DNA from 3 places in the Pseudoalteromonas porphyrae genome. Region 2 is predicted to be linked to each of the others. Evidence: predicted binding sites of a transcription regulator. Region 2 holds the regulator's gene; each other region holds the start of a gene.

Region 1 (4,923 bases), on a different contig from region 2:
GTTGATGCAATGCGCGCGAAAGCACATGAGTTAGAAGCGCAAGGCATAAAAGTGATGGCCATAGTAGGCGTAGCGGGCACTACTGAAACCGGCAATATTGATCCACTTGATGCCATGGCTGATTTAAGTGCAGAGCTTAACTGTCATTTTCATGTAGATGCTGCCTGGGGGGGGGCAACTTTATTATCGCAAACTCACCGATCACTTCTAAAAGGTATTGAGCGAGCAGATTCAATTACTATTGATGCGCATAAACAAATGTATGTGCCAATGGGGGCGGGGCTCGTGTTATTCAAAGACCCCACAGCGACGGATGCTATTGAGCATCATGCTGAATATATTTTACGCAAAGGCTCAAAAGACTTAGGTAGCCATACGCTCGAAGGCAGTCGCCCAGGTATGGCGATGTTAGTGCATGCTTGCTTACGAGTAATTGGCCGTAAAGGCTATGAAATATTGATTGATAAAGGCATAGAAAAAGCACAGTATTTTGCTGAATTAGTTAAAGCGGATGACGATTTTGAGCTGATCTCAGAGCCTGAATTATGTTTGCTAACATACCGTTATGTACCAAAGAAAATTAAGCAAAAAATAGCAGAAGCAGACGAGCAAACACGGCTAGATATTTTTGCCTCACTAAATCGTTTTACCGCCAGTATGCAAAAACGTCAACGAGAAGCTGGGCGCTCATTCGTTTCGCGTACACGTTTAACACCAGCTCAGTATGATCATCAACCTACCGTGGTATTTAGAGTGGTACTTGCTAACCCACTTACATCACAGAGTATCTTAAAAGATATTTTGGCTGAGCAAAAAGAACTGGCTAAAACAGATCCTGTCTTTAAAAAATACTTATCTAAGTATATGAAGTAATAATTAATGGTGTTAGTTATGTAATTAACACCATTAATGCTTTGTACATTAGCTAAAGCAACTCGCTTTAATCATTTCACTAATAATAGTTTGCGATGGTTTTATTTTTTCCATCGCTAAAAACTCATCCGGCTGATGAGCTTGATTAATAGAGCCTGGCCCCATAACAATGGTTTCACAGCCTAATTGCTGAATAAACGGTGCTTCAGTACAGTAATTAACTGCGACCGCTTTCTCGCCAGATATTTTTTCTGCCAGTTTAACCAATGCCGAATCAGTGCTGCCGGTGAAAGCGGGAATTGGCTCGTGCATATCGACCACACTCACTGAATCTGGGTATTGATTGTTTATTTCAGCGGCCATTTTTAGCAGCATCATTTGCAATTCTTGTACGCTTAAACCTGGCAATGGGCGCATATCAATGTGCATTTCGCAGCAGCCACAGATACGGTTTGCATTATCGCCACCGTGGATATGGCCTAAGTTTAAAGTAGGGTAAGGAATAACAAAATGCTCAACTGCATACTTATTCTTTAATTCTTCTTTTAAAACTAATAATTTTGCAATCACTTTATGCATTACTTCAATGGCGTTTAAGCCGCGCTCAGGATCAGAACTGTGACCTGAACGACCCACTACTCTAATAGCACTGCTCATATGCCCTTTATGCGTGAAAACAGGCGTCATATCAGTAGGTTCACCAATAATACAGCGGGCGGGCTTTAAATTTGAGTGCTTACAAATTTGTTGCGCGCCGGCCATGGTCGTTTCTTCATCGGCGGTGGCTAAAATCAAAATTGGCTGTGTTTGTGCGCCTTTATCTAGTTCATTGATAGCGTGCAATACAAAAGCAAAAAAACCTTTCATATCAATGCTTCCTAATCCATATAATTTATTATCGTGCTCACTTAATTTAAACGGATTGTAGTTCCAGCGGCTATCATCAAATGGCACGGTATCAGTATGACCAGCAAGCATTAAACCGCCATCCCCTTGGCCTCGTTTTGCGAGTAAATTAAAACGACCTTTAGCGCCCGACAATTCTGTTATTTCACATTCAAATCCAAGGCTTGTACACCAAGTGGCTAATAAATCAATCACCCCTTTATTACTCATAGACAATGACTCATCCATAGCACTAATTGAAGGCGCAGCGATCAATTGCTGATACATAGATAAAAAAGACGGTAATGACATAAAAAAATCCAAAATAAGTATTCAATCTAATTGCATAACAATATAAAAGTATTTATGATGAATATCAATTCACTTTTTAAGCATAAATATATTAAAGCGATGCAATGAATATAAAACGACGATAACCCAGTTTCATTCCTAAAATAGTGTGTTTATGCACTGTTAAACCCGATTTGAACATAAATGTAGTAATAAAAACCAAAAAGAGTAACGAATGAAAGTAGTGATTATTGGCGCAAGTGGTTATAGCGGCGCAGAATTAGCCAGTTTAGTCGCAAAACACCCACAATTAACCTTAGCTGGTTGCTATGTATCTGAGCAAAGCTTAGATAAAGGTAAATTATTAAGTGACTTGTACCCTGAGCATCTAGGTTTACTAGATTCTCCTTTATTACCGCTGAGCGAAAGTGCGTTTAGCGATATTGACAATACGGCTGACTTTGTTTGTTTATGTACTGATCATAAAGTGAGTGTTGATTTAGCGCCACGTTTTTTAAGCATGGGCAAAAAAGTATTTGATTTATCCGGTGGCTATCGTTTAAGCAGCAATGAAGATTATCAAACCTATTATGGCTTTGAACATCAGCATACAGAGTTATTGAGTGAAGCGGCATACGGATTAGTTGAGTGGAATAGCGAAGCAATTGCAAAAGCAAAGCTTGTGGCTGTGGCGGGTTGTTATCCAACAGCTGCATTAAACGCGTTAAAGCCATTACAACAAGCCGGTTTATTAGCTGATCAAACTATTATTATTAATGCCGTATCAGGTGTTACAGGTGCAGGGCGTAAAGCCAGTGTGGGCACGCATTTTTGTGAAGTGTCATTAGCGCCATACGGATTATTTAATCACAGGCACAGCCCTGAAATTGAACAACATTTAGGTCATAAAGTGTTATTTACACCGCATTTAGGTAATTTTCCACGCGGTATTTTAGAAACCATTTATGTACAACTAAAAGCAGATGTAACGTCAGAGCAAGTTACGCAAGCCTACCAAGTGCTTGTTGATGAGCCACTGATCCGATTACTGGGTCGTAAAATACCATCAATTAAAGGGGTGGCTAAGCAGCCGTTTGTGGATATTGCTTGGCAACAACAAGGGTGCCAACTGATTGTAATGGCAGCCATTGATAACTTATTAAAAGGTGCTGCTGGGCAAGCACTACAATGTATTAATTTAGCGATGGGGATACCTCATAGCACTGGTTTAAAAGGGTAATTAGTAATGCAAACATGGGTCATTAAACTCGGTGGTGCAGTACTCAATACAGAAGACGCGGCAAAAGCGTTATTTGAGGCGCTGGCATCGCAAACTCAAGCGCAATTTGTCATCGTTCATGGCGGTGGCTCACTGGTAGATAATTGGTTGAGCGAGGCGGGGTTTGCCAGTGCGAAACATCAAGGCTTACGCATCAGTCCGAAAGAGCAAATGCCTTATATTGTAGGGGCATTGGCAGGCTGTGCGAATAAACAATTAATGAGCCAAGCAATTATTGCAGGTCATAAACCGGTCGGACTTAGTTTATACGAAGCGGGCATTATTTCGTCACAAAAATTAAAAGCGCTTGGTCAAGTGGGTAATTGTGAAAGTGGTGAGCAAAGCGTGCTCCCTGAGTTGTTAAAGCTCGGACGCTTACCGCTGGTGAGCTCTATTGGCTTTGGTGATGATGGCCTTTGGTATAACGTAAATGCCGATGAAGCTGCTGCGGCAATTGCAAAAGAACTTAATGCAGAAATTATTTTTATGACTGATGTAGAGGCAGTGCTTGATGCAAATAAACAGCCGTTACATCAACTTGACACAAATCAGATCAATACTCTGATTACAGATGGAGTAATTTGGGGTGGGATGGAGGTCAAAGTAAAGACCAGCCTTCTTGCTGCCCAGCACTTACGACGCGGAGTGTATATTTCGAGCTGGCAAAAGCCAGAAAATTTAGTCGCTCTACTTGCCGGTGAGCACGTCGGAACAAAAATTACACCATAGGTTTTTATATGTTTAATCATTTTTTATCGGGTCTTGAACTAGACCAACAAGGCGCACTTAAGTTACTTAATCTTGCGCAAAAAATTAAAGCGAATCCTGCTGATTTTAGTCAAGCCCTAGAGGGTAAATCCGTGGTTACTTTATTTGAAAAGCCGAGCTTACGTACGCGTTTATCATTTGATATTGGTATTAATAAGTTAGGTGGTCATGCGGTGTATCTTGATTCGCAAAATGGTGCCATGGGCGCACGTGAATCAGTGAAAGATTTTGCTTTGAATATCGCCAGTTGGGCAGACGGCATCGTGGCACGGGTATATCAACATAAAACGTTAACTACACTTGCTGAGTTCTCGAGCGTTCCTGTGGTTAATAGCTTGTGTGATTTATATCACCCATGCCAAGCACTTGCTGACTTTTTAACACTGCAAGAAGTGTATGGTGATGTAAGCCAACTAAAATTGGCTTATTTAGGTGAAGGTAACAACGTAACTCATTCACTAATGTTGCTTGCAGCTACTTTAGGTACTGATTTCGTTGCTGTATGCCCTAAAGGCAGCTCACCGGATTCGCAAATTTTAAAGCAAGCAGAACAAATTGCAGCAATGAATGGTGCATCAGTGATGGTCAGTGACCGTGTTGAAGCGGCTGTAGGTGCTAACGCTGTGTATGCAGATACATGGGTATCAATGGGTGATGAAACGCCACTTGATCAAGTAAAAGAAAAGTACATGCCGTATCAATTAAACAAGGCGTTACTTGAACTAACAGGGGCTGACACTGTACTGCATTGCCAGCCTGCACACCGTGAGTTTGAAATTACTTCAGAAGTAATGGATGGTCCGGCGTCAAAAATTATACAACAAGCA
Region 2 (4,923 bases):
CTGCGTATACCCATTAAATTTGGCTCGGAGATCAATGGATATAAAAGCTATCCAGGCGTTAATCGAAAACGATATGAATAACGTCAATCAACTTATATATGCGCAAATGCGCTCAGATGTGGCACTTGTCAATCAGCTTGGCTTATATATTGTTAACAGTGGCGGCAAACGCGTTCGTCCTATGTTAGCTATTTTAGCGGCCAAAGCACTTGGCTATGAAGGCAAAGACCATATCACCTTAGCAACCATTGTTGAATTTATTCACACTGCAACACTGCTTCATGACGATGTTGTTGATGAGTCAAACCTACGTCGCGGCACACCAACAGCAAATGCTGAATTTGGTAATGCTGCAAGCGTATTGGTCGGCGACTTTATCTACACTCGCTCATTTCAGCTTATGGTCGGGATTGGTAAAATGCAGGTAATGCAAATACTTGCCGATGCAACGAACGTGATTGCTGAAGGTGAAGTGCTGCAATTAATGAACTGCAATGACCCTGACACCACTGAAGACAGTTATATGCAGGTTATTTACTCTAAGACAGCTAAGTTATTCGAAGCTGCTACAGGGCTTGCTGCAGTCATTACTGAACAAAATGAAAAAACACTTAAAGCACTCAATTTATACGGGATGCATTTAGGTACTGCTTTTCAATTGGTTGATGATGTACTTGATTACAATGCAGATGCAGATCAGTTAGGTAAAAACATTGGTGATGATTTAGCTGAAGGTAAACCAACCCTGCCACTTATCTATGCTATGCAACAAGGTAATGCTGAACAGGTTCAGCTAATTCGTGATGCAATTGAGCACAGTAATGGTATGGAGCACTTAGACGCAATACTCAATACGCTAAATGAAACAAATGCACTCGAGTTCACCATGAATAAAGCAAACGAAGAAGCAGATAAAGCCATTGCTTGTTTATCCGTGTTAGCTGATTCGCCTTATAAAGAAGCCTTAGTTAGCCTAGCCCGTATTGCTGTTGATCGTAGTCACTAAAATTAACGATTTGATTTCGAGCACAAAAAAGCCTGCAATTGCAGGCTTTTTTATTACCGCCAATAGCTGGCGATATAAGCAAGGTTAAGCGTTGATGAAATCAACACCTTCTTGGATGTCTTTTTTCAGCGTATCAAGCATATCGTTTTTAGCTTGTAGCTCAAACGCGCTTAGTTCGCCGTAAGAAAGAATCTCTTCTACGCCATTTTTACCTAAACGTACTGGATGAGCGAAGTATTCTGCATCGCCATTTTCAACTGCAACGTATGCATAATCTACAACGTCTTCACCTTGTAGGCCTTTAACTAAAGACATACAAAAACGTGCTGCAGCAGCACCCATTGATAATGTAGCAGAACCACCGCCAGCTTTAGCATTTACTACTTCAGTACCTGCATTTTGGATACGTGGAGTAAGTGCTGCAACTTCTTCATCAGTAAAGCTAACACCTTCAACTTGAGATAAAAGAGGAAGAATAGTTGTGCCTGAGTGACCACCAATTACTGGTACTTTCACAGTTGCAACATCAACACCTTTAAGCTCAGCTACGAACGCTTCAGAACGGATCACATCTAAAGTAGTGATACCGAAAACACGCTTAGCATCGTAAGTACCTGCTTTTTTGAAAACTTCAGCAACAATTGGCACAGTGCCATTTACTGGGTTTGTAATAATACCCACAAGTGCGGTAGGACAATTAGCAACAATGCCTTCTGCTAATGTTTTGATGATACCCGCATTTACGTTGAATAAATCAGCACGGTCCATACCAGGCTTACGTGGCATACCCGCAGGGATAAGCACGATATCACAACCCGTTAACGCTTGGTCAAGTGCGTCAGCACCAAAACCAGCAACTTTAACATCTGTTGGGATGTGAGAAAGGTCAACAGCAACACCAGGAACAACTGGAGCAACATCATAAAGTGATAATTCAGAACCAGCTGGTAAACCTGTTTTTAATAATAAAGACAACGCTTGGCCGATACCGCCTGCAGCACCTAATACAGCAACTTTCATTGGAATTCTCCGTAATTTGAGATAGGGAAATATTTGTGGCTCTAAAGATAATGAAATTAATGCCTAAAGACAAATTTATCCTGCTTATTTTGCATATAATTTCGACCATAGTTGTAAACTTTCTTGTTTACAAAGCGCATACGACAAACAACTACTGCATAAATATTCATTTTTGTGTAGAATTTAGCTCATCAAATAACAAGAGCAGAACAGCAACATGCAACCACATGATAAACAAGAAGCACTGGTGAAAGCCTTTAAATCACTTTTAAAAGAAGAGAATTTTGGTTCTCAAGGCGAAATCGTAGACGCTCTAAAAGAGCAAGGTTTTGATAATATCAGCCAGAGTAAAGTATCGCGCATGTTGAGTAAATTTGGCGCCGTACGCACACGCAATGCAAAACAAGAGATGGTATATTGCCTACCCGCTGAAATGGGTGTACCTACAGCAAAAAGCCCATTGCGCCAATTAGTGATTGATATTATGCATAATGAGATGATGATCATTATTCGCACCAGCCCAGGTGCTGCACAATTAATTGCTCGCTTACTCGATTCATTAGGTAAAGCAGATGGTGTTTTGGGTACAATTGCCGGAGACGACACTATTTTTATTGCCCCAGCTAAAATTTCAGAAATTGATGTAACCCTTGAGCGTGTTCGTCTTTTATTTGATACGGTTTAAAGCTGCTTTAAAAAGTTAATTGACGGGGCAAAGAATGCCGACCCCATATCAGCTTGTGTAAAATCAAGCCAATGGTCATAGCATTCGCCCTGCCCTAAGCGGCTACGTAACACCTGCTCAAACACCGAGCCAAATGCGCCGCAGCTTATTGCTAATACACCTTGCTCATTTACATCACCGTAAGGCATGCTTTGATTGAGAAGCAACGCTTGGCCTTGCTCGTCTTTAAGTTCAGTTCGTACTGCATGACTGGTTTGTAACGGTGGTATGATCAGCGTGTTATCTAATCGCGTACGCCCCATTATTTGCTCTTGTTCATGTAATGATAGATGCTGCCATACACTCAAATCATGCTTATAACGCTGCACATGGATATAACTACCTTGATCTTCAAAGTGCCCCGGCCTGCTAACTAAAGCCGTGATTCGCTTTTGACGACCATGGGGGGTATCCCCCCCGAGTATAAAACCATTAAAGTCGCGCCCATCTAAAAAGCGAAAATTACGTACTTGCTCAACAAGCTCAACATCAGGGGCAAACAATTTAAGTATTTGTAATGCGAACAAATGGTTTACGTCTTCTCTATCTGAACGAATTTGTACAAATAAATCGAACGGCTGTGCCCCCATAACATGATCATTATGCGTAATATTAGGAAAGCTTTGTAGTTGGCTTGGAATGAACTCAGGTAAAACATGTGGCCAATACTGCGCGCCTACAGCCACAAGGCTTGAGAGCATAGATTCTGAAAATTGATCAGCGAACTCGTCTTGAATCACACTGACTCGCTTTAGTTTTTTACGCAATGACTCGTCATGACCATCAAATACATTAAAAAATAAATGCAAACCGTGTAGGTTTGCCTCAGCACAAATCCCCGATTGCGCTTGCGCCATGGTATTTCCTTAACTCAAAGTCTCATACACGGCGCTTTTGCTTTAAAATAAAAAGTCACTACTCTAACTAGCGAAAAAGTTTACCGTGTGCGGTTTTATTTTTATTGTAACCTGATCATTCTCTTTAAATGACTGGTCTAATTGAGCTGCAACTTCTATTTCTTGCTGTGCAATCATCACTTTATAAACATAATGGGAGCCAATAAAGCGACTATTGATAATAGTTACTGTATTAATACCCTCCTCACCTATTGAAACCGCGGTTAATAAAAGGTGATGTGGGCGAATATATATCTGACCTAGTTGAGCCTGAGAACCTCGTGCAGCAAATGATTCAACACGCCCGTATGCAGTATTATATTCAGTTGCCGTTAATGCTTCTGCGTCCAAGTATATGCCTTGACCTAGAAACTCTGCAACCACCTTTGAACTCGGAGAGCTAAAAAGTTGCTCAGCGGTGCCCTGTTGAGCAATTTTTCCGCGATGCATCACCGCCAAAGTGTCAGAGAATGCAAATGCTTCCTCTTTTGAGTGTGTAACAAATACTGCAGACACGCGCTGCGCTTTAATAATACGACGGATATCAGCAATTAATTCAAATCGTACTTGGGTATCAATATTTGAAAATGGTTCATCTAATAATAATAAACTAGGTTTATAAGCGAGTGCCCTCGCAATCGCGACTCGCTGCTGCTGGCCGCCAGACAATTGGTGTGGAAAACGTTTAGCACAACCAATTAAATGCACCAATTCAAGCATTTCATCAACACGTTGCTGCTTTTGTGCTTTTGGCATTTTAGCTAACCCAAATGCAATATTATCAGCCACTGTTAAATGTGGGAACAATGCATAATCTTGAAACATCATACCGATATTACGATACTCTGGCGCCAAAAATAACTGCTCATCACTTACCAACTTACCATCAATAAAGACTTTACCTTGCTTGGCTTCTATTAACCCTGCTATTGCTTTTAATGTCGTGGTCTTTCCACAACCACTTGCACCAAGCAAACAAACGATCTCATCTTTGGCGACAGTTAAATCTAGATTTTCAATCACTGCGGTGCCGTTATACTGATACGATAAATTATCTAAGACTAAACTGCTCATTTAACTACGTTGCTCCATTGAGCGATTAACAAAATACAAAGGAATTAACCCTACTACGACTATCGATAACGCTGAAATAGAGGCCAACTCTAATTGCTCATCACTAACGTATTGGAATACATGTGTTGCTAATGTTTCAAAATTAAAAGGCCTTAATAATAAAGCGGCTGGTAACTCTTTCATGCATTCAATAAATACTAGTA
Region 3 (4,923 bases), on a different contig from region 2:
TTGAGTTGGATTTAACTCGTCATTATTGAGAATGTTTTTTAATTGTGTAAGTGCTTCGGTGGGGTTTTTTGCGTAACTGGCGCGAAGATCCACGCGTAATTCTTCAAACGATCTATTAGTGTAGGACTGAGCGAAAGCAGATACAGAACTTAGGCTATATAAAATGACAAGTAACACAACACGAAGCATATAACTTCCTTTTAACTGCATGAGTGACGATATAAAATATTCTTTAATTATAAGTGAAAAAGTAGCTCAGTTGTGTATGATTTTTACCTTTTTTGTAGTCTTTGCTAATACTTTAATCTGTTTCTATCGAATGGACTGACCAGTTAGGATGATAATGATTGACGGCGGCGAAGAAAAAACTACAATGACTCACCTCCTTGAATGAGAGTTTATCTTATTCTCTTTTACTTAACTGACAGAGCCGTTTAATGTCTAATGTTTCTACTTGTATTACTTATGATGCGTCGACATCATTAATAATGATGACATTACGAGGGACTGCAAATGCACAGGATGTGATTACTTTTTATCAAATAGCTGAACAATATATTGGCATCTATAAATGTAATAAATTATTGGTAGATGTATCTGAATTAAAACACGATTTTCCTGCAAGTGACTTACTTAGCATTATGCCTGCGATTTCGAGCTGGCTTAAACACTGTTTTATAGCTCGCATTGTTAGTTTTGATGGTTTTATGCATGATTTATTTTTGCAAAAAGCGAAACGTTTTGAAATAACGGCTGAGAATTTTGAGTGTTTTCGTAGTGCAAAGCACTGGCTTGAAAATCAGCCTAGCAATTAGGCCTGTAACATTTTACACTGTGTAGCCATTAAATAAGAATAAATTGTTTATGACTGCATCAACGTCTTCTGTATTAAAAGATTCATTAAATAAAACCACATTTTCATTTGATGAATCGCAGCGCACAGCATTGTTCAATCAAGTTAAAACACAGCATGGATTGCTGTTTGCTGCTGACATTAAAGCGCTTTGCGCTCAATATACAATTACACATGATGAGCTTTTACGTGCATGTTTGCCGGTAGCCTCATTGTTTGCTGTAGCACCGATTTCTCACTTTTTGGTTGGTGCTGTTGTTGTTGGTATTGATTGTGATGATGCTATAAATTTTTACTTTGGTGCTAATGTTGAATTCGCCAAACAACCATTGAGCTTGGTGGTACATGCCGAGCAATCGGCGATAAACAACGCATGGCTTAAAGGTGCACAAACAATTGTGCAAATAGCAATAAGTGATGCACCTTGTGGCTATTGTCGTCAGTTTATGAATGAGCTTGCCGATGCAGAAAAGTTTGATATTTTGTTACCTGATCAGCAATTTAAATTAAACCAATTATTACCACATGCATTTGGTCCAAAAGATTTAGGTAATAATTACAGCCTATTTAATCCAGCCCCACAAACGCAGACTTTTGAGGCTAACGCTGATATTGATACTGCGCTTACTAAGCTTGCTTTAACAGCTTATGTCCCTTATACGGCTAATTACAGCGCTGTGAAAATTACAACGTTTGATAATGGCTGCTTCTATGGCTGTTATGCTGAAAATGCAGCCTATAGCCCAAGTTTAGCACCACTACAAAGTGCAATTAGCCAGTTGCATTTAGCGGGCTTAAGTATGAATGACACAACAGTGAAAAGTATTGAGTTGCTACAAACTAAGGGAGTGGAAAATCAGTTACACGTAAGTGAATCAGTACTGGCAAGTTATAGTAACTTACCAGCGTTGATTGCATATAGTTTAGCGCTTATAAAGACCTGTTAAGCAAGAAGTATTTTTGCAGCCTCGATAACCACGGCGACTGATTTCTTCTCGATTTCGCCGTGATCAACATTTGGTATTTCCTGGCGAGTACGGTTCACTAATACACCAGCGACACAAGCTGCTTTTAAACCAAGTGCTGCACACATAGTAAATAAGGTTGCTGATTCCATTTCATAATTCATTACACCTAGTTTTTGCCATTCTTCACAACTACCTTGAAATGCTTTTGGCACATAACCAGAATACGTATCGTAACGTTCTTGGCCTGGGTAAAAGGTATCGCTTGATGCTGTAATACCAATGTGAAAATCAATTTCTAAATTGCCACAGGCATTAACCATTGCTTGAGTTGCAAAAAAATCAGATACAGCAGGGTAGCTAAGAGGAGCAAAGTGTTGACTGGCACCATCTAAACGCACAGATGCTTGGCTAATTAATATGTCCCCTTCATTTATATGTGGTTGGATCGCGCCAGTTGTCCCTATACGCAAGAATGTACCTACACCTAGTTGGGCCAGTTCTTCAACTGCAATAGATGTTGAAGGTCCACCAATACCTGTGGAACAAATTACCACTGAATGGCCATTTAATTGCCCTAAATAAACATGGAACTCACGAGTTTGAGCAAGGCATGTGGGGTTTTCAAGGAACGTTGAAATACGTGCTGCGCGATCTGGATCGCCAGGAACGATTGCTAATGTTGCGCCTTGAAGATCATCGCGAGAGAGTCCTAAGTGAAATACCTTTTCCATAACGGGGCCTTATTATTACTTTTGTTGATAACGTAAGTGGTAACGTTAACTTACAGAGTTATAGTCAATTTAGCATAATTACTACAATACCGAGCACTGTACAGGACGGATGTCCGTTTTATAAAATAATGCTTTATTCAGTGCATTTGAATATTCAAGCACTTAACAATATTGTGATAAACCAGCGGTTGTTGACTTGTATTAGCAGACACTATATCTATCTTAATTAGTACTAAATTTTAATTTATCCGGTGTATGAAAATTTATATAACATATTGTTATATAAATGGTTAATTATTTCTATTGTTTGGTCTATACAAAACAGTCAGCCTTAAATTTGACCATTCAAAAACAAGATGAATCTTTTATTATATTTATTTTCTGCAGCGCCTTTTGCATAACTACGCAAAAATACCAAGTAAGGAATCGTGATGAGCACACAATGGCACACATTTAAAAGTAAAGTTGAACACTGTTTATGTCCACCGGGTGATGGTGTATTTACGGTCAATACAGCACAAGAAAGAAAAGCAGCACTGCGTAATAAATTGTATGGCCAAACTGATAATGTTGATGTGCTATGGCGTGACTCGTTAATTAATCTACCAGAAAGTGAGCATAAGGCAGTTATGCTTGGAATTAGTTCAGATTGTGGTGGTGGGATTTTGCGTGGAGCAAATTGGGGACCATTGTTTTTGCGTTCAGCATTAATTGATCAGCAGCCTCAAGCTAAATCATTCGATTTAGGTGATGTGCGTGTGATCCCACATTTATTGCATGATAAGTACCTAAATGAAGCGACTATTAGTAACTGTCAAAAGGCATTATACGATAACCCAAGCAGTGAATATTATGTCAGCCCATTGTCAATCACTGAAGATGTGTGCGATAGCTTTTACGCAACCTTTACTGATAAAGGAATTTTTGGCATCGGTGGCGATCATTCAATTAGTTACCCGTTAACAAAAGCGTATTTAAAAGCAAAACGCGCGCAAGGTAAACGCACCGCTATTATTCATTTTGATGCCCACACAGATTTACTCGTTGAACGTTTAGGCATTGATTTATGTTTTGGTTCATGGTGTACGCATATTTTAGAATTTTTACCAGCGCCGCATCACCTTATCCAATTTGGTATTCGTTCAAGTGGTAAACCAAAGGAACACTGGGAATCAACGTTTGGTGTTAAACAGCATTGGGCACATGAAATTATTGAACGTGGCGCGCAGGCAATTGCAGCGGATGCGATTGCACAGCTAAAAGCAGATAACGTTGATGAGCTTTATGTTAGTTTTGATATTGATGCGCTAGATGAAGAATTTGCTTCAGCGACGGGCACACCAGAAGGCAATGGCTTAACGCCACAACATGCCCTTGATATTTTAGTCGCACTGGCGGATGAATTTCCAATTACAGGTGCTGATATGATGGAGATTGCCCCATTTACAGACAGTTCATTAGTTGGTCAATCAAGCTCAGACACAACGCTTAGGGAAGGTGCTAAAATCTCAGCATTTTTAATTAATGCAATGAATCGTTAAGTTTTATTCGGTACGCATTAAAAAACAGACCCTTTGTGGTCTGTTTTTATTCACATACCCGTAATTTGCCGCTATATTCAACTTATATAAAAGAATGATATAAAAAAAATCTGTGGGGCAACAGTGGCTAAATGGTGTTATTTTTTATTTATAATTATTAGTAATCAATGCGTAGCTAAATTACATGTAGTTACGGAAAACTTCCCGCCTGCCCAATACCTAGATGAAAACGATCGTTTAGTGGGATATGTTGCCGATAAAGTACGCTTAGTACTTGATCAAGCAAAGATTGATTACACACTTTCAGTTAATAATTGGAGTACCGTATTTAATACAGCCTTAAGAGACCCCCAAACATGTATTTTCTCAGTCGTTCGTTCATCAGAACGAGAAAACAAGCTTTTTTGGGTCGCTGAAATAGCTGAATTAAAAACATATTTGTATGCACTTGATTCAAAAAATATTACGATCACTGAGCTCAATGACGCAAAAAAAATGAATGTCGCAGTACTAAAAGATAACTACAGTCATCAATATTTGCGTTCACAAGGCTTTGAAGATGGAAAAAACTTGATGCTGATTAATAGCTTCGATAACATATTTAAAATTATAAAAAACCGTAAAAGTAGTATTGATTTGGTTGTATTGCCGGAGCAACGTGTTCGTTATGAAGAATCAATAAATCACGTTGCTACATCATTAAAATCTGTTTATCGTTTAAACGTAGAACAACCGCCTTTATACTTTGCGTGTAATAAAAACTTAGACCCTTCAATTAAATCAAAATTGCTTAGTGCCTTTTCGCACTATTGATAAATATGATGCTGCAC

Evidence for each region. The regulator ArgR, encoded in region 2, controls arginine synthesis, uptake and breakdown. The targets are predictions, from matches to a motif close to ANTGAATANNTATTCANT.
Region 1: the regulator ArgR is predicted to act here: its motif matches at 2,127-2,144, upstream of argC (N-acetyl-gamma-glutamyl-phosphate reductase).
Region 3: the regulator ArgR is predicted to act here: its motif matches at 2,945-2,962, upstream of ADS77_RS18310 (arginase family protein).

What each region holds. Positions count from the first base shown of each region.
Region 1 is NZ_LHPH01000018.1:50,100-55,022, forward strand. Features, by position in the region: gene panP (pyridoxal-dependent aspartate 1-decarboxylase PanP) at 1-873, shown strand, start outside; gene argE (acetylornithine deacetylase) at 922-2,070, opposite strand; gene argC (N-acetyl-gamma-glutamyl-phosphate reductase) at 2,285-3,289, shown strand; gene argB (acetylglutamate kinase) at 3,296-4,057, shown strand; gene ADS77_RS14875 (ornithine carbamoyltransferase) at 4,066-4,923, shown strand, end outside.
Region 2 is NZ_LHPH01000012.1:89,834-94,756, forward strand. Features, by position in the region: gene ispB (octaprenyl diphosphate synthase) at 35-1,006, shown strand; gene mdh (malate dehydrogenase) at 1,091-2,026, opposite strand; gene argR (transcriptional regulator ArgR) at 2,244-2,711, shown strand; gene ADS77_RS11805 (Dyp-type peroxidase) at 2,708-3,607, opposite strand; gene ADS77_RS11810 (ABC transporter ATP-binding protein) at 3,671-4,720, opposite strand; gene ADS77_RS11815 (ABC transporter permease) at 4,721-4,923, opposite strand, start outside.
Region 3 is NZ_LHPH01000027.1:17,691-22,613, forward strand. Features, by position in the region: gene ADS77_RS18290 (tetratricopeptide repeat protein) at 1-189, opposite strand, end outside; gene ADS77_RS18295 (hypothetical protein) at 438-815, shown strand; gene cdd (cytidine deaminase) at 865-1,800, shown strand; gene udp (uridine phosphorylase) at 1,797-2,552, opposite strand; gene ADS77_RS18310 (arginase family protein) at 2,984-4,093, shown strand; gene ADS77_RS18315 (substrate-binding periplasmic protein) at 4,217-4,906, shown strand.